4 regions of the Paenibacillus tritici genome follow, and region 3 is predicted to be linked to each of the others. Evidence: riboswitches for the same ligand, from Rfam matches in the RefSeq annotation. Region 3 holds a riboswitch; each other region holds the start of a gene.

Region 1 (5,576 bases), 3.3 Mb from region 3:
CACGGCTACCCGGTTAAGGGCGACAGCCTCGCTAATCGCAGCGGCGAACTCGACCTGAGTCTCACAGCGGAAGCCGGCTGCACCAAGAGACTCGGCGAACTTCACGGCATCTACCGGGACCTCGAAGATCGTACCATCAATTCTGCCGGTTGTTTTCTCCATCCCTTTGAGGGCCATATCCAACTGCATATTGTTCACAACGATGAAAATAACCGGAATGTCCTTGCAAACAGCTGTGTTTATTTCAGTTCCGAGCATCATAAAACAGCCGTCCCCGGTAATGCAGAAGACTGTCTCCTCCGGAGCGGCAACCTTGGCACCGATCGCCATGCCAATGGAGTTGCCCATACAGGCAAAGTAGGCATCGAAGATAAAACTGCCGGGCTTCTTCACATTGAACCATTTCACAGCATTGAAGCCATGGCTGCCGTCATCAACAAACACGCTGCTGTTGTAAGGAATCAAATCGCTCATCGTGCTCAATACCGAAGCCAGCGAGAGTCCTGTCAGCACGGGCAGCTCATCATTGTAATCGTTAGGAACCGCTAATTCATGTCTGGTTACCGCTGAGGGGTCCACCAGCTGAAGATATAGCGCCAGGTTGTCCCGTACATCCCCGCCGACAGCGAGGGTCGGTGAGGTGAGGATTTTGCCGACAAAGGTCGGATCTACATCGAACTGGATTAACTGCTGCGGGTGATTCTCCGGCTTCAGATTACAGATGGTCATATCGCTGAGACGGGAACCCATGACGATAAACAGATCGCTGTTGTTCATGAGCTCATCCCCGTGTGTAGAGCCTCCTACTCCGACCGGACCATGGTAGAGCGGATGATCATAAGCAATCGCCCCTTTGCCTCCGGGAGAGGTAACCACAGGAATGTTGAAGGTCTCGGCGAATTGAACTAATTCCTGATGTGCGCCGGAGCGGTTGACCCCCTTGCCGGCAATGATGAGCGGTCTGGTTGAAGCATTGATCGCTGAAGTAATCCGTTCATAGTTCTGATAGCTTACGAGCTTACTGCGTTCCGGCAGAACAATCCGGCATTCTTCAAGCCGCTCTGTCTGGACATCAAACGGCATACACAGATGGACGGGGCCTTTGCGGTCACCGAGGGCGATCGACAGGGCATGATTGAAAATGGTGCTGAAATGGTCGCCGCGTTCAACCAGCTTGCTGAAGAGGGTGGCGGGTCTGAACATTTCAGCCAAATCCGCCAGATAGGAAGTGGAGTCCTGGCATTGGGGAATGCCTAGCTCCTTAATGGATTGATGCCCGGTAATAAAGAGGACCGGGAGATTATTGGCCTTGGCGTGTGCTGCTGCGGTAAGCAGATTCGTTCCGCCCGGACCGGAGGTGCCGAAGGCAACCCCGAGACTGCCGGTTTTTAGCGCATAACCGCCGGCTTCAAAACCCGAGCTCGCCTCATGCCGGCCGGGAATAAACTCAATACCATAGTCAACCAGTTTCAAAGCGATGGGGCAAATAGATTTGCCTATGATTCCAAAAGAATGGGTTACTCCTAGATTACGTAATGCTTCCGCCATAAAATCTGCAACTGTCTTCAGAACATCCACCCCGCAAGTTGTTATTTGTTTATGCCAGCAATAGAAAACCTGTACTCAAAGTAGGAGCACAGGTCTGTTGCACGAAGCACCATAAAAAACGCAAAAATCAGGCGTTCACAGTTTTTCAGCAACCTGGCAGTCATGATCTCACCTAATAGAAATGAGACTGTAGATCCATGGCTTTGCGTCATTCCCTTTCGGAGAATTTTGCCCGGTATGTTGTTATAAATCAATGAATGGAGAATTTTCCTTTACAATATATTCCTCGCTCTGCTTTTGTCAATAACCCCTGGGAGAAGAAACTCGGAATTTGACGAATATTCAGATCAAAAAACCGATAAATATTTAGATTTTCAAACTTTTGAAAATGGGTACGTCTGGAAGACTAAAGTCTTAAAATGCAAATAGGCAATAACCGCTGAAATTGTACGGGTTGAGTCCAAAGACTTATTGCATCCGTCTATTGCTGCTAAGAGACATGGATAGTTTAGAATTACAGGGCTGAAGTATTCTCCAATAGGTCTTAAGAATTACAACGCTTGAAAAACGAATGAACAGCCGGAATCTGGTTATAAAGCATCAATTGTAAAGAAGTGCAAAGCTGTATTTTAGGCCTTATGCACAATTTCAACAATTTGTGAATATTACATAACAATCTTTTATTTTGTTGAAAAAAGAGACACCTCCCGCAAAAAATTCTGCAGGCGTGCCTCTCTTCGGGAATGCTAGAATTTGAAAATATGAATTGTTTTTTGCAGATTGAACACCGCTGAGGTCATCTTCTCCGTCTCGTCGGCTACGGATTGCAGGGCGTGAATCTGTTCATTCATCGCTGCGGATACCTCTTCCGTGCCTGCGGCCGTCTCCTGGGTAATGGCTGAGATATTCTCAATCGCCCCGGAGATCTTAAGTGCGCTCTCCAGCATGAGGTCACTCTCTGCTGAGAAGGAGGAGATCTGCTCGGTTATGTATTGGACACTATGTACGATCTGAGCAAAGATATGGGCCGTCTCCGTAATCATCTCATTCTGTACCTGAACAACCTCTTCGTTGATAGCGATGTTATCAATGGCCTGCTTGATATCCGCCTCAATGCTGCGGACCAGTCCGAATACTTCTTTGGTCGAAGCGGTTGATTCCTCAGCCAGCTTGCGGACCTCCTGGGCTACTACAGCGAAGCCGCGGCCATGCTCGCCTGCACGGGCTGCTTCAATCGAAGCATTCAGCGACAATAGATTGGTCTGTTCCGCAATCTCGGTGATCGTCTTGGTAATCATCGTAATCCCGCGGGCATTCTGGGAGAGGGCTTCAATGGTATCCGCCACCTTTTGGGTAGCCTGAATATTCTTCCGCATGCCTTCTGCCTGAGTATCTACCGATTGCCGACCCTTTTCGACCAATTCCAGCGTATGTACGGAGCGTTTGTTCATTTCTTTGGTGGAATTGGTATAGTTGGAGACTTTGGTTTCAATATCCTTGATGGATTCTGTCATCTCGGCGATATCGGTTGAGATTTCATTGGCGCCCAGTGCCAGCTCATTAGAGGAGGAGGCCACCTGTGCCATTACAAACTTCAGGTTCTGATTCTTGTCTTCAATCCCGCGGCTGGCATCCATCACCTGGCGGGTAATCTGGGAGGCGTCGGTGAGGATTTTTTTTAATTTATCAATCATGGTGTTGAACGAACGGCTGATGTCTCCCATGGAGCCGCTCTCGTCGGCACGGCTGGTGAAGTCACCTTTGGCAATCGTGTGCGTCACATTGGAAATGTCCTCGAACGAAGATGTAAGCGTTCTCTCAATGAAGCGTGCAAGCGGGTAAGTCAGTGCGGCCAGGATCGCCACGAGAATGATGCCGATGAGCAGCCTGTCCATGATAATCAGCGTAATTAACACCGGGACAGCGAATAGAGCGGCAACCAGGTAACAGCCGGTAACAATCTTTTGTTTCAACGGCAGCTTGTTCATCCAGTCCATAATGGTAAGTTCCCCCTAAATAATAATGATGTGTATTGTAATATTATAGGGGATAATAGTGCAATTGGTCTATTGTAAGAAATCATATAATGCTGCAGCCTCACGCAGAGAGGAAGCGACCGTACCCGCAAGGATGCCAGCCCGCACCGTCGATATGAATCCGCTGGCTGAGGAAGCTGAAGGGAGTGACCAGCTGTCTCGTAGCGGCAGCCTGCAGCTTGCGGGCAGCCGAGGAGAATTCCTCCTGGATTCCCAGAGCCCGCAGAATCGCCGGATCAGCGGGCAGGAGAAGCGCTGCAATCTCTTTGGGGTTCATGCCGGTCAGGGAGGTCCGGTAGCCTTCTGCCAGCTTCCAGCCGCCTTCACGGCCGCGTTCAGCCAGAACCGGAATGCCGGAGAAGCTAAGGGCCTCCATATCCCGGAAGATCGTCCGTTCGGATACCTCCAGAGTCTGCGCCAGCTCCCTGGAGCTGATTTTCCCGCGGCTCTGCAACAGCAGCAGAATAGATAATAAACGGTCAGCTCTCATGGGTTGCCTCCTGAATAGATTCATTATATATGTCAGTTGTTGTCATATATAAGGTATATATTAATAATGATTACGAAATGAAGCAAGTGAGAGGAGCGAATCATATGACTAATCTTCAGGGCAAAATCGCACTAGTAACCGGAGGGAGCAGAGGGGCAGGCAGGGGGATCGCGCTGGAACTGGCCGAAGCAGGCGCCTATGTATATATTACGGGCAGGAATGCCGGCACACCCCAGGGGGCTGGCGAGCGGACTCTTGCAGGTGTGCTGGACGAAATTCAGCGTTCAGGCGGGTCGGGTGCAGCGATTCGCTGTGACCATACGAAGGATGGTGAGACAGAGGCGGCCATCAGACAGATTGCTGCAGAGCAGGGCAGACTGGATATTCTGGTCAACAACGTCTGGGGAGGTAATAACCTGCCCATCCTGAACGACCCGTTCTGGGAGCAGGCTCCTGAGCATTGGGACAACATGTTCACTGCAGGTGTCAGGGCACAGCTGATGACCAATTATTACGCTATCCCGCTGATGCGCAGCCAAAGGGCAGGGACGGGGCTGATTCTTCATACCACCTTCTGGGATGAGTACAAGTACACGGGGAACTTCTATTATGATCTGTCCAAAAATGCGCTGGTGCGTATGGCCTACGGGTTATCCATTGAACTGGCTGCGGATAGCATCGCGGTGATTCCCCTGTCTCCGGGCTGGATGCGGACGGAGCTGGTCCTGGAGAGCTTCGGTACAGACGAAGCGCACTGGCAGGAGAAGGAGGGGCTTCAGACTACCGAATCTACAGCCTATGTCGGACGCGCAGCCGCCGCGCTCGCTGCTGATCCTGAAGTGATGACCATAACGGGGATTCCCCAGAGAGTAGGCGACCTGGCGGAGAAATACGGCTTTACGGATATTGACGGCCGGAAGGTTCCGGCATTCCGCATTTCCGGTTAAAAGAAAGAAAACACTCTAGAGGGGTGACCGGCTTCTGCCGGTACTCCTTTAGAGTGTTTTACTTAATAGTACATAAAAGATATATTAGAGCGTTCTAGAGCAGAATGATTTCCTCTGCGGTGTTGATCTCCGGCAGTCCGGCCAGCTTAACCAGGACCTCCTTCGGAACAGCCTTGTCAACGGTCAGCAGCATAATGGCTGCTCCCCCGACGATTTTACGGCCCACCTGCATGGAAGCGATATTGACGTTGTTCTCCCCGAGCAGAGTGCCGACCAGTCCGATAATCCCCGGCTTGTCATTATGGGAGATTACAATCTGATGCCCTTCAGGAGCGATATCCACCGGGAATTTGTTGACCTGTACAATCCGTTCGCCGTAGCCCTGCAGCAGGGTACCGGCTACCAGACGCTCTTCGTCATGCTCAGCCTTGAGCGTCACGGTAATGAGATTCGTGAAGCCTTTGGTTTTGGAAGCCTTAGTCACTACCACGTTCACATCACGGGTCTTCGCCAGATGCATGGAGTTGACGATGTTCACATCACCAGCGAAGTGGC
Region 2 (5,576 bases), 110 kb from region 3:
CCATTCACCAGTCTCTACCTTACCAATTCATTTGAAGCTGGATGAACAGCTGGATGCCAAGGATATCGTATCAGCGGTTAATGCGATGGTGCTGGCTCATGACAAAGCATTCGTATGATTACATTCACTGACTGGCTTGGTCGCATCGCCCTGGTCGTTAGTACACCAGGACTGAGACTGGAAGGCCAGGAAGATAGCGACCCATCTGCGTTCATTCTCAAAATGAATGAGGACGCCGCCGTCTTGCCATGCGCCATTTTCTCTAGCGTACCCGCCGGCGTTGCCTTGATTCATATGAATATTATGAACTCCGCGTCCGGGAGTGAAGCCGAAATACTTATCGGGCTTATCCTCTTCCGGCCCCCAAGGCTCGCCGAATACGTACAGGGTTGCATCCTGTTCCTGTGCCTCCTTTAGATAAGAGGTGATTTTGTCATACAGATTGTTGTGGGGATCGCTGTCTTCGGTTTCATTCGGGTTCGTATTAGGCAGAGCTACCATCTTGTTAGGGATCACCAGGTTCCCGCGGATATAATCAAGGGCAAGATTCCGGTTGTCCCTGGTTATCTCCGTGAAGCCGGATTCAAGTGTGAGCCAACGCGCCGTTTCATCTGACTTGAAATCTTCCCCTACATAATAAAGCACCTGATTGGCTGTGTCTTCCGGTAAATGCTTTGCTTTCTCGCTGGATTGGATGTTGATCGCTAATCTATACTTTTGGATGAAGTCATCTTCAGCCAGTACCTCAATATGATTGTTTTTGTCACCTAGCTTATATATAGTTTCTTCATTGGATAGTTTGCATTTTAATACGCCGTAACCACGATTGAACCCGTTACCCATCCTTCATCAGTCCTCCTTCATAACCCTTATTCTTTCCTTGGGAGGCTATAGTAATGCATCAGAGGAGGCAAGCTATATTATGAAATGTCTGACCATTCGACAGCCGTGGGCAACCCTGATTGCGCTGGGTGAAAAGCAAATTGAAACCCGCTCCTGGCGGACGTCCTACCGGGGGACATTGGCCATTCATGCCGGGATGCAGGTGAATAAGGCCATTTGCAGGACAGAGCCTTATCAGTCCTTGCTCGCCCGTCACGGGTTCACTGCCGACAACCTGCCGGTTGGAAGAATTGTGGCGACCAGCCGTCTTGCGGATTGCTGTGAGGTTACGCTTCAGCAGGTACAGCAGGGCTGGCCGGGCGGAAATGAATATATATTCGGCAATTATACAGAAGGCAGGTTCGCCTGGAAGCTGGAGGAGGTTGTTCCGCTGGTACATCCTATACCTGCCAAAGGACGCTTAGGGTTCTGGGAGTATCCTGTTCTTGAAGAGGAGGATTGACTCCGCCCCGTGTCACAGGGAATAATAATTTTCATCAAAATCCGTGGTTAGCTGGTATAATTGGGATATTCGGCGGGAAATCTTCCTATATATAAGGATAGCGGGCTCTGTGGCGGTAAGCCGCTGAAGCCGGAGCAGAAATGCCGGGAAGGAGCGTATGCATAATAGATGGGTAGCCTTCTTATTGCATGGCTTTGTATGCTTTGTTTGTTTATTGTGTTTAAGGATCAGGTAAGTCGTAGGATTCTGTATCCTGTAGCTTTTGCGGTTATTTGTGGTACGTTAGGGTACTGGACGGTGTTAATGTAATTGGCATCCGGGGTTCGCTCGATTCAAAAGTCCTGCCGCTTGCGGCAGGACTTCTTTGGCTACCAAATTGCAATCCTCTTCTCCATCCCCAGGTAGCTGCGCATATGCAGGGTGGCTTGGGCGGCAATCACATCATCCAGCAGCAGCATCCGCTCATGATAACCCCTGCAGACGAATTTGGCTTCCACCCCAATCTCCAGCCGCTGCTGTTCATAGACCCTCAGACCACGGGCCCGCATCCCGGCACGGACCTCCCGCAGATCGGCAGTTGCGGCATGGACGGCACTCTGAATCACCTCCAGATAAGGCGCGGGCGTGCGCAGCTCGGATGACATCACGGAAGCATCGCGTTCAAAGGCGGATATAATAAGCGGCAGCAAAATATAGGATTTGACCAGCAGGTTGTCCTGGCTCTCTGCTCTCTGCATCCCTCTCAACCCCTTGGCAAGAACATATATTCGCATTGTAACTCAAAGTGCAAAGAATAATCAACGAAATTTATAAACTCAGGCTAACTATGTGACATAATTCACAATAAAATATAAAGAATTATTTTATATTAAAATTGAAATAATAAAGATTAAAAAATCAGTTCAAAGGAGAATGGCAATGAGTCATGAAGGAAGTCTCCGCCGCGGTTTGGTATTCGGGTTCATTCTAAGTGTTCCTCTATGGGTGTCGATCATTGGCTGGGTTCAACTGCTGGGGGTTGCTTAAACGGGTGTTGTCCATAATTGGGTGACACCTGTTTTTTGGGTTTATAGTAATCCATAAATAGGTAATATTACATACCGAAAGGAATAGACTGTAATTATATATACAAATAGAATGATAAATAGGACATATGTATCAAATTTTAATAATAAAAATTAATATAATTATAGAGGATAAGCTACAAGTACTGCGGTTAGGGTCTGATTTCTTGGATTTTTTCGGCAGGCGCAGAAAAGGGTAGTGAGGCCTTAGCCCTTGGGGGACAAGGGGTTGGAGAGAATTATTTTCGAGGGAGTAGCTAAAAATATATTGGAAAAGGATTGACAATAGGACTGGAGACCGGATAAACTGAAATTAGTACAAAAGTAACAAATGTCATAGACTCAACAACGATAATACATAAGCAACTATCAATTTCATATCGAAATCATGTACAAACGCAAACCGTTTCGAAAGAGCGGGACGCAAAGTCAGGAATCTACCGCCCCTTAAGTTGAGGCTAAGGTCGTCCGGCCGCCGTGAAGCTAACCCTTCTTGGCGGTCTTTTTTTGTTATAGTTATGCGGCAGATTCATAGAATAGTTAATAGTTAAATAGGAGGTGTGGACTATTGAGAACTAGAGTGCGGAGAACAGCCGCTGTCTTTCTGGCGGGCATCATGACCTTATCTAGCGCCTTTTCTTGGGGGACGGAGGTAAGGGCAGCTTCGGGTGTGCCTTATAACCCTACAGCGGTTTTGGGAGTTGCAGGCAATTTTAATGCTTTTCTATTCGGAGATTTCGCACAAGGTAATGATCAGATTGAAGGCCGCCTGGCAGCAGCGGGGGATATTACTCTCTCCGGTGGGTACGGAGTGGCCAGGGCATACAGGAATTCAACACCTACGGATGTTCTCGTCGCCGGCAGGAAATTTACACATTCGGGCAGCGGAGAAATCTACGGAAACGTGGTCTATGGGGACAGCATTTCAGCCAATGAGCCTAGCGTTAACATCAAGGGCACGAAGAAGCAGGGCAGCCCGATTGATTTTGCAGCAGAGAGGCAGTATCTGATCTCGCGTTCCGCAGAATACGGGGCATTGTCCAGTACCAATGAGGTTGGTAATAATCATTACGGAGGACTTACCATCAATGCACCGGACCGCTTCAATGTGGTTCATCTGGATGCTGCCACGCTGGCAACTACAAATCATATTCAATTTAACATTGCCGGGAATGCCACATTGATTATTAATATAAGCGGATCTACAGTCAATGTGCCAAGCTTTGCAATGAATAACGGCAGAGCAAGCCAGGTATTATTCAATTTCTACGAAGCGACAAAGGTGGATATCGCGTATACATCCTTTTTTGGGACGATACTCGCTCCTAACGCGGATGTCCATTATTCCGGAGCGGAGCTGTACGGGACTCTAATTGCACAATCTTTTAGCGGCGGAGTAGAGCTGCACCTTGGAATGTACGAGGGAGAGGGACCGCCGCCGAGTCCAACGCCGACAGTAACGCCAACGCCTAGCCCAACACCGACGGTAACACCGACACCGACAGTGAAGCCAACACCGACGGTAACACCGACACCAACAGTGAAACCTACGCCGACGGTAACACCGACACCAACAGTGAAGCCTACGCCGACGGTAACACCGACACCAACAGTGAAGCCTACGCCGACAGTAAAACCGTCACCGACACCTAAGTGCACCCCGACGCCAATACCGACGGTGAAGCCAACGCCAACGCCTACGGTGAAGCCGACGCCGACACCAACAGTGAAGCCGACGCCGACGGTGAAGCCGACGCCAACACCGACAGTGAAGCCAACGCCAACACCGACAGTGAAGCCGACGCCAACGCCGACGGTGAAGCCGACGCCAACACCGACAGTGAAACCGACGCCAACGCCGACGGTGAAGCCAACGCCAACACCGACGGTGAAGCCAACGCCAACACCGACAGTGAAGCCAACGCCAACGGCAGTACCAACACCGACGCCGACGGCAGTGTCAACACCGACACCAACGGCAGTACCAACACCGACGCCGACGGCAGTGTCAACACCGACACCAACGGCAGTACCAACACCGACGCCGACGGCAGTGTCAACACCGACACCAACGGCAGTACCAACACCGACGCCGACGGCAGCACCAACGCCAACACCGACTGCCGAGCCGACACCAACACCGACGGTAGAGCCAACACCGACACCAACGGAAGCGCCGACACCGACGCCGACGGCAGTACCAACACTGACGCCGACGCCAACGCCGACGGAAGAGCCAACACCAACGCCGACGGCAGTACCAACACCAACGCCAACGGCAGTGTCAACACCGACACCAACGGCAGTACCAACACCGACGCCAACGGCAGTACCAACACCAACGCCGACGGTAGAGCCGACACCAACACCAACGGCAGCACCGACACCAGAGCCGACGGTAGAGCCGACACCAACACCGACGGCAACACCGACACCAACGGAAGAGCCAACACCGACGCCAACGGCAGTACCAACACCGACGCCGACACCAGAGCCGACACCAACACCGACGGCAGCACCGACACCAACGCCGACGGTAGAGCCAACACCAACGGCAGAGCCAACACCGACGCCAACGGCAGTACCAACACCAACGCCAACGGTAGAGCCAACACCAACGGCAGCACCGACACCAGAGCCGACACCAACACCGACGGCAGCACCGACACCAACGCCGACGGTAGAGCCAACACCAACGGCAGAGCCAACACCGACGCCAACGGCAGTACCAACACCAACGCCAACGGTAGAGCCAACGCCGACGGCAGTACCGACACCAACACCGACGGTAGAGCCAACACCGACGCCGACGGTAGAGCCAACACCGACGCCAACGACAGAGCCAACGCCGACACCAGATCCAACATCGACGCCAACGCCGACACCAGACCCAACATCGACGCCAACGCCGACACCAGATCCAACATCGACGCCAACGCCGACACCAGATCCAACATCGACGCCAACGCCGACACCAGATCCAACATCGACGCCAACGCCGACACCAGATCCAACGTCGACGCCAACGCCGACACCAGATCCAACGTCGACACCAACGCCGACACCAGATCCAACACCGACGCCAACGCCGACACCAGATCCAACATCAGCATCGACACCAGCACCTACATCGCCGCCATTTAGTTTCCCTCCAGTGCCAACGCCGA
Region 3 (5,576 bases):
CCAGCAGCGGTTCGGGAAGAACCGGCTGGAAGGCGCCCGAAGCAAGGTCAACTCCCGCTGAAGTACTGCGCGGGTTGCGGATCAGGCTCTTCGGAGCCATGATGACCAGCGGCCGGGCATCTGCCTGCCCGCAGAGCGCGGCCTGACGGCGGAGCAGATGGAAATACTGCGCTGCACAGGTCAGATTGGCTACGGTCCAGTTCTCCTCGGCGGAGAGCTGGAGGAAGCGTTCCAGCCTGCCGCTGGAGTGCTCCGGCCCCTGGCCTTCATAGCCATGGGGCAGCATGATGGTCAGATTGCTGCGCTGGGTCCATTTGGCACGGCCGGCGGAAATGAACTGGTCAATAATGACCTGGGCGGCATTGGCGAAATCGCCATATTGGGCTTCCCAGATGACGAAGGTCTCCGGGGCAAATACATTATACCCATACTCAAAGCCAAGGACAGAAGCCTCTGACAGCGGGCTGTTATAGACCCCGAAGGAAGCCCGGGAATCACTCAGCTGATGCAGCGGGGAATACAGTCCGCCGCTCTCGCTGTCATGCAGGACCAGATGGCGGTGGGCGAAGGTGCCGCGCTGGGAATCCTGACCGCTGAGGCGGATAGGAGTGCCGTCCTTGAGAATGGTAGCGAAGGCAAGGGTCTCAGCCAGAGCCCAGTCGACCCGCTCCCCGTCATTCAGCGCATCCTTGCGGCGCTTCAGAATCCGGTCCAGCTTCGGATAGACCGTGAAGCCATCCGGTACACGCAGCAGTTCGCGGTTAATCTCCTGCAGACCGGCCAGAGGGTAGGCTGTCGGACGCTGAGTAGGCTGATCGGGCTCCAGAGCGACAGCGGTTTTGGACTCCGCATTCTTCTGTTTGCCTTCCTTCATCTGATCGAACGCCTGCTGCAATACACTCTCGGCCTCGGTAATCATGTTCTTCACATCATCCTCGGTGATCACCTTCTCACGCTCAAGGCGTTCTGCATATACCCGGTAGACAGTAGGGTGGTTGCGCACCTTGCTGTAGACAATAGGCTGCGTAGTGTCAGGATCATCCATTTCGTTATGTCCGTGGCGGCGGTAGCCGATCAGGTCAATCAGGAAGTCCTTCTTGAACTGGTGGCGGTAAGCACTGGCCAGACGGACGGCGGCAATGCAAGCTTCCGGATCATCGGCATTGACATGCACGATCGGAATCTCATACCCTTTGGCCAGGTCGCTGGCGTAATGGGTGGAACGGGAATCCTCGCTCTCCGTTGTGAAGCCGATACGGTTATTGACGATAATATGCACGGTACCGCCATTCTGATAACCCTGCAATTTGCCGATATTAAGAGTCTCTGCAACGATACCTTCACCCGGGAAGGCAGCATCGCCGTGCATCAGCACAGCCATCGCCTTGCTCGTATTCAGCTTCGGCAGGCCCGGTGCATTCCGTTCTTCCTGGGCGGCACGCGTGAAGCCTTCTACTACCGGATTGACGAATTCGAGATGGCTCGGGTTATTGGCAAGCGTGATCCGGGTGCGTACGGTTTCGCCTTCGCGGACAGCACGGTCAGCCCCGAGGTGATACTTCACATCGCCGCTCCAGCCGTAGGTGACACCCATTGAGCCTTCGGAAGGGAACAGCTCCTTGTTCGGCGAATGATGGAACTCCGAGAAAATAATATCATAAGGCTTGCCCAGAATATGGGCCAGTACGTTGAGTCTTCCGCGGTGCGCCATGCCCATCAGAATATGCTCCGCGCCGTCATGCGCGGCTGCCCGCACAATCTCGTCCAGCATAGGCACGAGGGCGTCATTGCCCTCCAGACTGAACCGCTTCTGGCCGACAAAAGTCTTATGCAGGAAGGTCTCGAAATGCTCTACCTGAACCAGGCGCTTCAGCAGCTCCTTACGCTCCGTATTGTTGAGCGGGGCCGGGGAAGTCATGGATTCCGCCTGGCTGTTGAGCCAGCGCAGCTCACTCTCATCGTGGACATGCCCGAATTCATAGGCAATGGTCTGTGTGTAGGCCTGCCGCATTCTGTGGACAGCATCCATAGCGGTATGCACATCCGCAGGGGCATTATCCCAGATTAGCGAAGCGGGCAGGGCATTCAGATCCTCGCGGGTGAGCTCATAAGTCTCCAGCTCCAGCCATTTGGCCATCGGATTACTGCTGCGCTCCAGCGGGTCGATGTTAGCGGCCATATGGCCATATATACGAATATTAGCGATCAGCTTCGAGGCCTTGACAGCCTTCTTGAGCCAGTCGGCATCCGCTGAAACTGCAGGCCCTGGAACCCTCTCGGCGTCTGGAGCCAGAGGAGGGGGGCCGGATACAGTGAAGAGATCGCGGTAATGTTGTTCAACAGAAGAGGGGTCCTTGACAAACTGCTCATACTGCTCTTGGATGTAGCCCAGATTGGGGCCGTAATATTTGTTCCATACAGTTGCGTTATAGGGCTCTTTGACTGCCATGAATAGGTCCTCCTAACGGATAAACTCAGCGCGTGGCATACAGGTGTGCCACTTGGCGGAGCTGCAAATGTTTGCGGTTTCATTCTCATCTTATTGTGCTACTTTCCAGCGGGGTAATCAATTCATACTTTCGTGCAATCCGTTCGCAAAACGGCATGATTCATTACAGTATTCATACAGAACAATCATAATTTAGAGGTTTGTATATTTTGGAAATGGGTAATTGTTTCTATATTTCTATATTATGATTACGGAACGGATCTAGTGCCCTCTAGTATATTAAACCTAATATGGATCGTTTGAACTTGGAAATGGAAATATTTATACAAGCCACTGGCAATTTCAGCTAAGGTTCCTCACTATTTAACATAAAAAAATTCCAGAAAACGACACACTATTCGCATAAGATCTTGTATAATGTTATTGCGGAGAACGCTTTCAACGATTCTTGCCAGATCCTTTCACGGAAAGGGTCCAGTAAAGGGTAAACCTGCCGAAAGACAGGGGCACAAAGTCTCGGATCTAAAGTAGAAATACTATGATGGCCGGACTGCCTGGGGACGCGAAAATTCTAGGAGGAGATTTCTTGGATATGTCCAACCAGGGGAATGACGAGCTGCAGGCAGTTGATCTGGATTTAGAATGGGTGTACTTGCTGATGTCTGCCAAGCAGGCGGGTATTCAGGCGGAGGAAATCCGCCGGTTTTTCAGCGAGAAGGCGCTCCAGGCGATGTAGGACGGTCACTTATTGTACGGATACATACAGAAAAGGGCACAGCGAACCGGTCGCTGTGTCCTTTTCTGTGTCCCGGCAGGGCTGGAGACCTGCTCCGCCAGCTTCAACGTCTTTAATTGTCCTTTTGATCCATACGCCATTTCTGGTAATCGAGAAATTCCTTGAATTCACGTTTGCTTATTCCTGAGGCCATCGCTTCCTGTACCAACCGGAACCATTCTCCATCCAGCGCCGGTTCTTCAGTCTCCGCATGTCCGCCATACAGTAATGCGTGAACGGATACCTGAAGCGCATCGGCAATTTTTTCGATAAATTGAATGGAGGGGTTGGATTGGATATTCCGTTCCACATTACTGAGGTATGATTTCGCCACATCAGCCTTATCCGCAAGCTCGGACAAAGAATACCCCTTCTCCAGCCGGAGCCTGTGGATGCGGCTTCCCATAGTATCTGACACGATTACAACGCCCTCCGTACTTTTGTTAAAAGATAAGAATTTATATGCTTCGCGCTATACATTATCCTTATCTTTCTCGCTGTAACGGTACCGCCCCTTAGAAGGACGGCAAAGCCGTTTTCACTTGTCAGTATAACAAAAATCTGTAAAACGAACAAAAGTCATTGAACAGAGAAGGGAGCGCGACAAAACGGCATACCCCGCCCGGATGAGGGAGGATATGCCGTTTGGATATAGAAGGCTCCGGGTTACTTGGTTTCTCCCAGACCCTGCAGCGCATCGAATGTCCAGTTCAGGGATAAGCTGTCGCCCTGGAAGATGTTCTGATCCTGGCTGTTGTCCACGAATTCAAAGGCTACCTTGAAGGTTTTGGACTGGGCGGCGGCAATGCCCCCGGGTACTGCCCCCATGGCTACGAGGTCGTAGCTGGCGATATTCTTCAGATTCTTCAGGGAGACTTCGGAGAGGACATATCCGCTGGTGGAGCCGCCGGTATAAGTATCCTTGAGGAGCTTAACCTTGAAGTGGTCTCCGAGATCCTGTCCGGCGTTATCCCCCAGCGAATCGGTCACGGTGTAACTGGTGGCAAGCTTGAGGAATTTGATATCCAGTGTGCCGTCATTCGATAAGGTGAAGGTGCGGACGGTGTAGTCTCCCGGCTTCAGATTCGTCAGGGCTACCGGTGTATTGAAGGAAGAGCCGAGCTTCAGCGTGCCTGCGGCGAAGGTTGCCGTGCTGGTTGTAGTGGAGCTGAAGTAAGCGAAGGTCCCCCCTCCGATTAAAGACAACCCCAGTGCTGCCGATGCTACGCCAAGACCCAACGTTTTTTTGATACCCATTATTCATTTCCTCCTCGGTTATATTATTGATATTGGTCATTAGGAATTCACTGGCTGTGTCTTACTTCAGGGAGCCTGCTTCCTGGTTAGCTTCGAAATTCAAGGTCAAGGCCAGCGTATCGCCCTGATAGTAGTTCTGCGGCTGCAGGGTTTCCTTGAAGGCGAATTGGATGGTCAGGTTATCCGAGGTGCCCGCCTTAATGCCGGACTTCTCACCGCCCAGGATAGCACCGACAATTCCCCGGGCTACCAGATCGGGACTCTGATTCTCCAGATCAGCCAGGGAGATGACTAGAAGCGGCGATTCTTTTTTATCCTTGTTGACGAGGAAGGTCACAATAATATCATCCTTGAAATTATGCGAGCCGTTGTCTCCCTGGGCATCTGTAATAAGAGAGGAGGTGCGCAGGATCACCTTGGGAATATTGAGCGTCCCGTCATTTTTCAATTTGAAATCTCTTAGAATGGAGTCTCCCGGCTTGAGGTTGCTGAGATTAACAATGACGGAGGGGTCTGATTTCAGTGATAAAGTTCCGTTGTTAAAAGAAGCTGAGGTGGTGGATGTGCTGCTGAAGTAAGCGAAGGTACCCCCGCCGACCAGGGTTAATCCTAAGGCTGCCGATACAACGCCGAGACCTAATGTTTTTTTGACGTTCATTTGTTCATCCCTCTCTTATGGTTCTGTGTGGTGCATAGCCTGTGCTTCCGGGAGACTATATTGTGGCTCCGCGTTTCGTAAACGGGAGAGGACAATCGGTTCAGGGTATAAGGTCGGACAGGGGGTCAGGCCCGCTGGTCCCGCCCGGTTGCGCATTCTTGTTCTCCAGTGCCGCCACGGCCTTCCAGGAAGAATACAGGGCATAGAGGAGCAGGAGCAATCCAGGGATGATCATCAGCACTACACTGCCGGCTTTGGACACAGCGAAGTTCATGGCATAGCCGACATAGGGGATAGTTACGCCCGCATATTGGCCCACTACATTCGTAGAGCTGACTGCTGCGGAATCGGCTGCATCGTTATTGTCGCCCTTGGTGGTATAGCTGGCTTCCCCCAGAGCACTGTTCAGTTCTGCTTCGACAACGCGGTGGGTAATC
Region 4 (5,576 bases), 1.6 Mb from region 3:
ACGAAGCAATGCGTTCGCCATTGCCGAGCGTCTGGGGATGCCCGGCGCAATTCTTGAGCACGCCCGCGGCGAGGTCAAGGAAGAAGACCTGCGCGTCGAGCATATGATTGCTTCGCTGGAAGAGAACCGCCTCACCGCTGAGAACGAACGCTTACGGGCGGAGGTTATCCGCCGCGAAGCGGAAGAATTCCGCAAGCGGCAGCAGCTGGAGCTGGAGAAGCTGGAAGGCCAGCGCGACAAACGTCTGGAGAAGGCGGAGAAGGATGCCAGCGATATCCTTGCCAAGGCCCGCAAGGAAGCCGAGGAGATTATCAGCGACCTCCGCCGCCTGGCGATGGAGGAAGGGGCTTCCGTCAAGGAGCATAAGCTGATTGAAGCGCGGCGCCGTCTGGATGAGGCAGAGCCTGCGCCTCGTAAGAAGGTATTGCCGCGCAGCACCGCCAAGGCGCCGCGTAAGATTCAGCCGGGGGACGAAGTCAAGGTGGCGAATGTGAACCAGAAGGGCCTTGTGGTCGAGCTGAGCGGAACCAAGGAAGCCGTAGTCCAGTTCGGCATCATGAAGATGAAGGTGAATCTGAGCGATCTGGAGTTCCTGGCTTCCGCACCGGATTCGCCTCCGCCCGCCCTGCGCCGGGCCACAACGGTCAAGCGTACTCGTGATGAGAATGTCCGCAGCGAGCTTGATTTGCGCGGTGCCAATCTGGAAGAAGCCATTATGGAGACCGACCGCTTCATCGACGAAGCGTTCCTTGGCAACCTGGGGCAGATCTCGATTATCCACGGTAAGGGTACGGGAGTCCTGCGTACAGGAATACAGGAATACCTCCGCAAGCATAAGCATGTCAAAAGCTATCGGCTGGGGAATTACAATGAAGGCGGCGCGGGTGTCACAGTGGCTGAACTGGAGTAGTTCCGGCAGAAAGAGGGAGAAGCATGCAGGATAATATTGATCTTTTGCTGGAACATCCGCTGGGAGCGCTGCTGGGCTACTTCACTGTGGCCATATTGGGTCTGGTCGTATTCCTGTCATTCTTTGAGATGGTGACGAAATACAACTGCTGGGAAGAAATCCGCAAGGGGAATGTGGCTGTAGCGATGGCAACCGGAGGCAAAATCTTCGGGATCTGCAATATTCTGCGCTTCAGTATTGAAGCGGGAGCGTCGATCTATGAGACGATGAAATGGTCGGTGGTAGGCTTCATGCTGCTGATCCTGGCTTACTTCCTGTTTGAATTTCTGACTCCGGTCTTCTCGATTGATGACGAGATTGCCGCAGACAACCGGGCTGTAGGACTGACAGCTATGCTGATTTCCGTTTCATTATCTTATGTGATCGGCGCGGCTATATTTTGAATTAGGGAGCAGGGAATTATGAAGATTCTGGTTCGGATTCTGTTCATTTCCGCCCTGGCTTTTATAGCGGCCGGCATTATCTATTTAACGGTTAATTGAACCGAATGTGAGCAGTGAAGGAGATTGTACAGATGGAGACAACAGTTTGCCCATGGTGCCATACCGAGATTGTATGGGATGAGGAGTTTGGACCCGAGGATACCTGTCCTCATTGCAATAATGAGCTTAGCGGCTACCGCACAGTTACGATAGGGGCAGAAGATCTTGTAGAGGAGGAGCCGGATGCTGCGGAGGCTTCCGGAGAGGAAGAGGTCAGCGACGAGGATCTGTGGGATGATGACGATAAGGATAGCGTTGTTCCTATATTCAACACCCTGGTCCAGTTCGGTGACGATTATGATCTGACGCGTTATGAGCAGAGTGTATCGGCCATTCTGGCGGCTCAGCTTGAAGCGCCGGAGTGTCCGCAATGCCATGAGCTGATGATTCATTCCGGTACCCAGCAGGTAAGCGGGTTTACCCCGGCAACGCCTGAAGCGCTGGGCGGCACAGCCGTGCTGAAGCCTCCGTTCTCGCTGAATTTGTTCGTGTGCCCTTCCTGCTTCCATGTGCAGCACAGCCTGGCGCAGGAAGACCGCATCCAGCTTGTCCGTAATCTCAGTACTGCCGCCGAATAATTCGTATTCATGCTTTCCCTGCAAATTGGACATGTTAGTGATAGATGAGATGCCAAGAAACTGCAGGGAGGTATAGCATGAGAGGTTTAGTACGGGGACAGGCGGCGCTGCTGCTTGCCGTAGGCGGGCTATATCTGCTGGCTACGGTGCTGGCAGGGACTTTTTTGAACGTGTACCTGTGGAAAAGCCGGCCGGATTTCGCCATGATCGGCTGGTTTACGGTGGCACAGCAAATGGCCGTCGGTCTCAGCTTTTGGCTGGGCGGCAAATGGGTGAAACAGCATAACAAAATGAATGCCCTGCGGCTGGGAATTGCCGTTTCGGGCTTTTTTTATTTGCTGGTGCTGTGGCTGCGCGGGGACGCTGTGCATTATATCTGGCCGCTGGGCTTGATTCTCGGGCTTGCGATCGGGTTCTACTGGCTGGCCTTCAATATTGTCTTCTTCGAGATTACCGATGCTAGGAACCGCGATTTCTATAACGGCTGGATGGGGCTGCTGGGTTCGCTGACAGGGATTGTAGGCCCGTGGGTCTCCGGCTGGATGATCTCCTATTGGCAGGGCGGGCGAGGGTACCGCATCGTATTTATCCTGTCACTCTGTATTTATGGGGTGGCGGCTGTGCTCAGCTTCGGTCTGCACAAGCGGCCGCGCGGCGGAGCCTACCTCTGGCTGGAGCCATGGCGCGAGCTTAGCCGCCGGGATAGCCCCTGGAGGCCCGCTGCGGCCGCGCTATTGTTCCAGGGCATCCGGGAGGGCGTATTCTCATTCCTGATCGGACTGCTGGTCTACATTGCGGCCCGGGAGGAGAGCAAGCTGGGGCAGTTCGCGCTGCTTACCTCCGCCGTATCGCTGATCAGCTATTACACCGCAGGCAGATGGTTCAAGCCCCGGGCCCGTCTCGGCGGAATGCTGGCGGGCAGTCTGCTGCTGGCAGCCTTCGTCCTGCCGCTGCTGTGGAAGGTGAATTACACCACGCTGCTGATCATGGGGATCGGCACCTCACTGTGCCTTCCGCTCTATATGCTGCCGATGGTTTCTACCAGCTTCGACCTGATGGGCGTCTCTGAGGAGAGTGCCGGTAAACGGGTGGAGCTGGTTGTGCTGAGGGAGCTTAGCCTGATGAGCGGCCGGCTCCTTGGCCTGCTGGTGTTCATCGCTGTGCTGTCGGTCAATCAGTCTCCGCAGACGATTACCCTGCTCATGCTGCTGCTGGGTGCAGCGCCGCTGGGAAGCTGGCTGGTGCTGCGGCGGTTGCTGCATTAAATGTTAACAAAAAGTACAATATGGTCTGATCATAACCATTCGAACTACAAAGGCAAACCTGCACGAAAGTCAGGGACGCAAAGCCACGGGCCTTACGCACAGGACAGTAACAGCTGATCTGTGAATGGTAGCCGGGCCGCTTTTTCCAGTGGTTTTTGGCGTGCCTATTGAATTTGAGGATGATGAAAAGGTCGTTTACCGATTCGGACCGAATGAACAAGTAATGGGGAAAATTGAATTAAATAAAGAAAGAGAAACTATCCAAGAAATTGAGCAGTTCAAAATGCTAATAATGAATCGAAATTTTATTTCGATAGAGCAGCACAAAGATTGGCCAGGTGTTTGTATAATGAAGGTGGACAGTTTTCTGACAGAACTACTTTTGAATCATAATGCTATTCTAACCTTGATTGGCTTCGCGCCTTTCGAGGTTTTAAGAGCAACCAATAATGCTGATCGAGGTTTAAATAACACTATTCGGTTATATCAAATAGGTTTTAGAAGTAGGGCAGCAGACTATGCAGAGGATGTTGTCGAATAGCTCCAGTACGCTTTCTTAATCAAATTTAAACCATTAAGTAAATAGGAGGTTGCAATGGAGATTTCGGATAAAGTATTTGGTGCACAATCATTGGTGTTTATTCAATATGAAGGCACTTTAGATGAGCTAGTAGCTCATCAGTCTTTAAACTGTGGATATAACCTTTTGAGTTTGACTCGTGCATCTTCCGTAGTGAATTGCCAATCCACTCCTTTTTGAACAGCGTTTCGAGTCGATTCCCATTCGGTTAGTTCGCTGGAGAGCTCTTCCATAGAGGGAATCCGTCTGTCTAAACATTGGCTTGTCATGACGCTCAGCTCAATTTCAGCAATGTTTAGCCAGCTGCCATGTTTAGGCGTGTAGTGGATCTCGAGCCGTTTGGCTAGACGCAGCGCCGTCTCGGGTTCAAAAGCTTCATATAACGAGGCAATGGAATGTGTGTTTAAATTGTCCATCACCAAACGAAGGGTCGGTGCGCTCGGGTAATGAACGTCCAAAAGTTCCCGAACTTGCTCCGCCCATTCGATTTTGGTACGTCGTGGACGAACGCTGACATGCCGCCAGCCTGCAAGTGGTTCTGTGAAAATAAAGATACTACAGGTTCCATGGCGTACGTATTCGGAATCTTCTCGCAATGGCTTGGCTGGTTTCATCGGAATGGGGTTGCGCCTATCATCCAGCAGTTGGAAGGGTTTCTCATCCATGCAAATGACAGGACATTCTCTATTGTAGGGCAAATGGTAGACCTCTAGCACATCTTCCATGGCTGCCACAAACGCCGCATTCTGCTTTGGCGGGATACACCAACATTTACGAAGATGGGGTTTGAGTTCGTTTTTTTAAAATCCGATCGACCGTGTCGTACGAAATGCTGTCAATGTACCCCAGTTCTACGGTCTTATCTGCCAACAGCCGAAGGGTCCACCGACTTCTTCCCACCGGTGGTGTACTGCAACTGAGCGCGATGATTCTCGCCTCCAATTCGCCAGTCACTTTTGGAGGATTGGGCGGAGTCAGTCTCTTTTTTCGTTCAAGCGCCGCCTGCATTCCGTTCACTGCAAAGGACTTGCGCACCAGATATACGGTGTTCGTATGGATGTGTAGCTGCTTGGCAATTTCTACATCTGTAAGTTTTCCGTCCAGTCGATTCTCATCTGCCCACAACAGAATTTGGGCTCGCCGAAGAGATCGTGCGGCCACCTTTCCTTTTGAGCAAATCTCCACTAATTCATTCTGCTGATTTGCGGTTAAGCAAACGGTATATTCACGGTTTCTCATAGTCGACACCTCTTTTTATCTCGACTATATCACATTCACCATATTTTAACTATTTTAAATCTGATGCTCTACTAGGCTTAAATTTAAAGGAAGGGCTAAACATCCCAACCTTTAGGTATGAGAACATAGAAGATGAACCTTATAATTTGGTGGGTTACGCTGAGGTTCTTGGCTTTGAGATTTTCAAACTTATTGGTAGAGAAGGGAGGAACGTCAGTTGAATGTTATAAAAAACTTTGAGGTTGTTACAGATAATTTAAATGTTCTTGGTGCCTGGACATTTAAGGAAATAATCGGAATTAATTATACTGTGGACTATGATTATAAAGAGCATAATATAACTCTATTAACTCTTTTGTTTCATATTGTGGTTATTAAAACAGGTCGGAGATTCAAAATGAAAATTAAGTACTATAATGTTTCAGACCTAAGTGTAAGAAAAATAACAAATCTTTATTTGAA

Evidence for each region. Region 3 has a riboswitch for cyclic di-GMP ahead of KDC22_RS02015 (anti-repressor SinI family protein). Riboswitches for the same ligand answer to the same signal wherever they lie in the genome.
Region 1: linked by a shared signal. The riboswitch ahead of KDC22_RS21085 (thiamine pyrophosphate-binding protein) and the one ahead of KDC22_RS02015 (anti-repressor SinI family protein) in region 3 are both predicted to bind cyclic di-GMP.
Region 2: linked by a shared signal. The riboswitch ahead of KDC22_RS02460 (choice-of-anchor A family protein) and the one ahead of KDC22_RS02015 (anti-repressor SinI family protein) in region 3 are both predicted to bind cyclic di-GMP.
Region 4: linked by a shared signal. The riboswitch ahead of KDC22_RS08700 (hypothetical protein) and the one ahead of KDC22_RS02015 (anti-repressor SinI family protein) in region 3 are both predicted to bind cyclic di-GMP.

The regions. Positions count from the first base shown of each region.
Region 1 covers NZ_CP073365.1:4,849,931-4,855,506, reverse strand. The annotation lists gene KDC22_RS21085 (thiamine pyrophosphate-binding protein) at 1-1,578, opposite strand, end outside; cyclic di-GMP riboswitch class I at 1,693-1,791, opposite strand; gene KDC22_RS21080 (methyl-accepting chemotaxis protein) at 2,295-3,545, opposite strand; gene KDC22_RS21075 (helix-turn-helix transcriptional regulator) at 3,646-4,074, opposite strand; gene KDC22_RS21070 (SDR family NAD(P)-dependent oxidoreductase) at 4,179-5,021, shown strand; gene serA (phosphoglycerate dehydrogenase) at 5,116-5,576, opposite strand, start outside.
Region 2 covers NZ_CP073365.1:553,896-559,471, forward strand. The annotation lists gene KDC22_RS02440 (hypothetical protein) at 1-118, shown strand, start outside; gene KDC22_RS02445 (YukJ family protein) at 97-843, opposite strand; gene KDC22_RS02450 (ASCH domain-containing protein) at 923-1,345, shown strand; gene KDC22_RS02455 (YhjD family protein) at 1,714-2,082, opposite strand; cyclic di-GMP riboswitch class I at 2,797-2,889, shown strand; gene KDC22_RS02460 (choice-of-anchor A family protein) at 2,978-5,576, shown strand, end outside.
Region 3 covers NZ_CP073365.1:445,624-451,199, forward strand. The annotation lists gene KDC22_RS02010 (2-oxoglutarate dehydrogenase E1 component) at 1-2,449, opposite strand, end outside; cyclic di-GMP riboswitch class I at 2,923-3,007, shown strand; gene KDC22_RS02015 (anti-repressor SinI family protein) at 3,036-3,185, shown strand; gene KDC22_RS02020 (helix-turn-helix domain-containing protein) at 3,298-3,630, opposite strand; gene KDC22_RS02025 (TasA family protein) at 3,891-4,481, opposite strand; gene KDC22_RS02030 (TasA family protein) at 4,543-5,139, opposite strand; gene sipW (signal peptidase I SipW) at 5,240-5,576, opposite strand, start outside.
Region 4 covers NZ_CP073365.1:2,065,328-2,070,903, forward strand. The annotation lists gene KDC22_RS08680 (endonuclease MutS2) at 1-910, shown strand, start outside; gene KDC22_RS08685 (DUF350 domain-containing protein) at 934-1,353, shown strand; gene KDC22_RS08690 (hypothetical protein) at 1,485-2,030, shown strand; gene KDC22_RS08695 (MFS transporter) at 2,108-3,295, shown strand; cyclic di-GMP riboswitch class I at 3,337-3,439, shown strand; partial or broken gene KDC22_RS08700 (hypothetical protein) at 3,420-3,688, shown strand; one part of gene KDC22_RS08705 (IS630 family transposase) at 3,974-4,676, opposite strand; one part of gene KDC22_RS08705 (IS630 family transposase) at 4,675-5,114, opposite strand; gene KDC22_RS08710 (hypothetical protein) at 5,332-5,576, shown strand, end outside.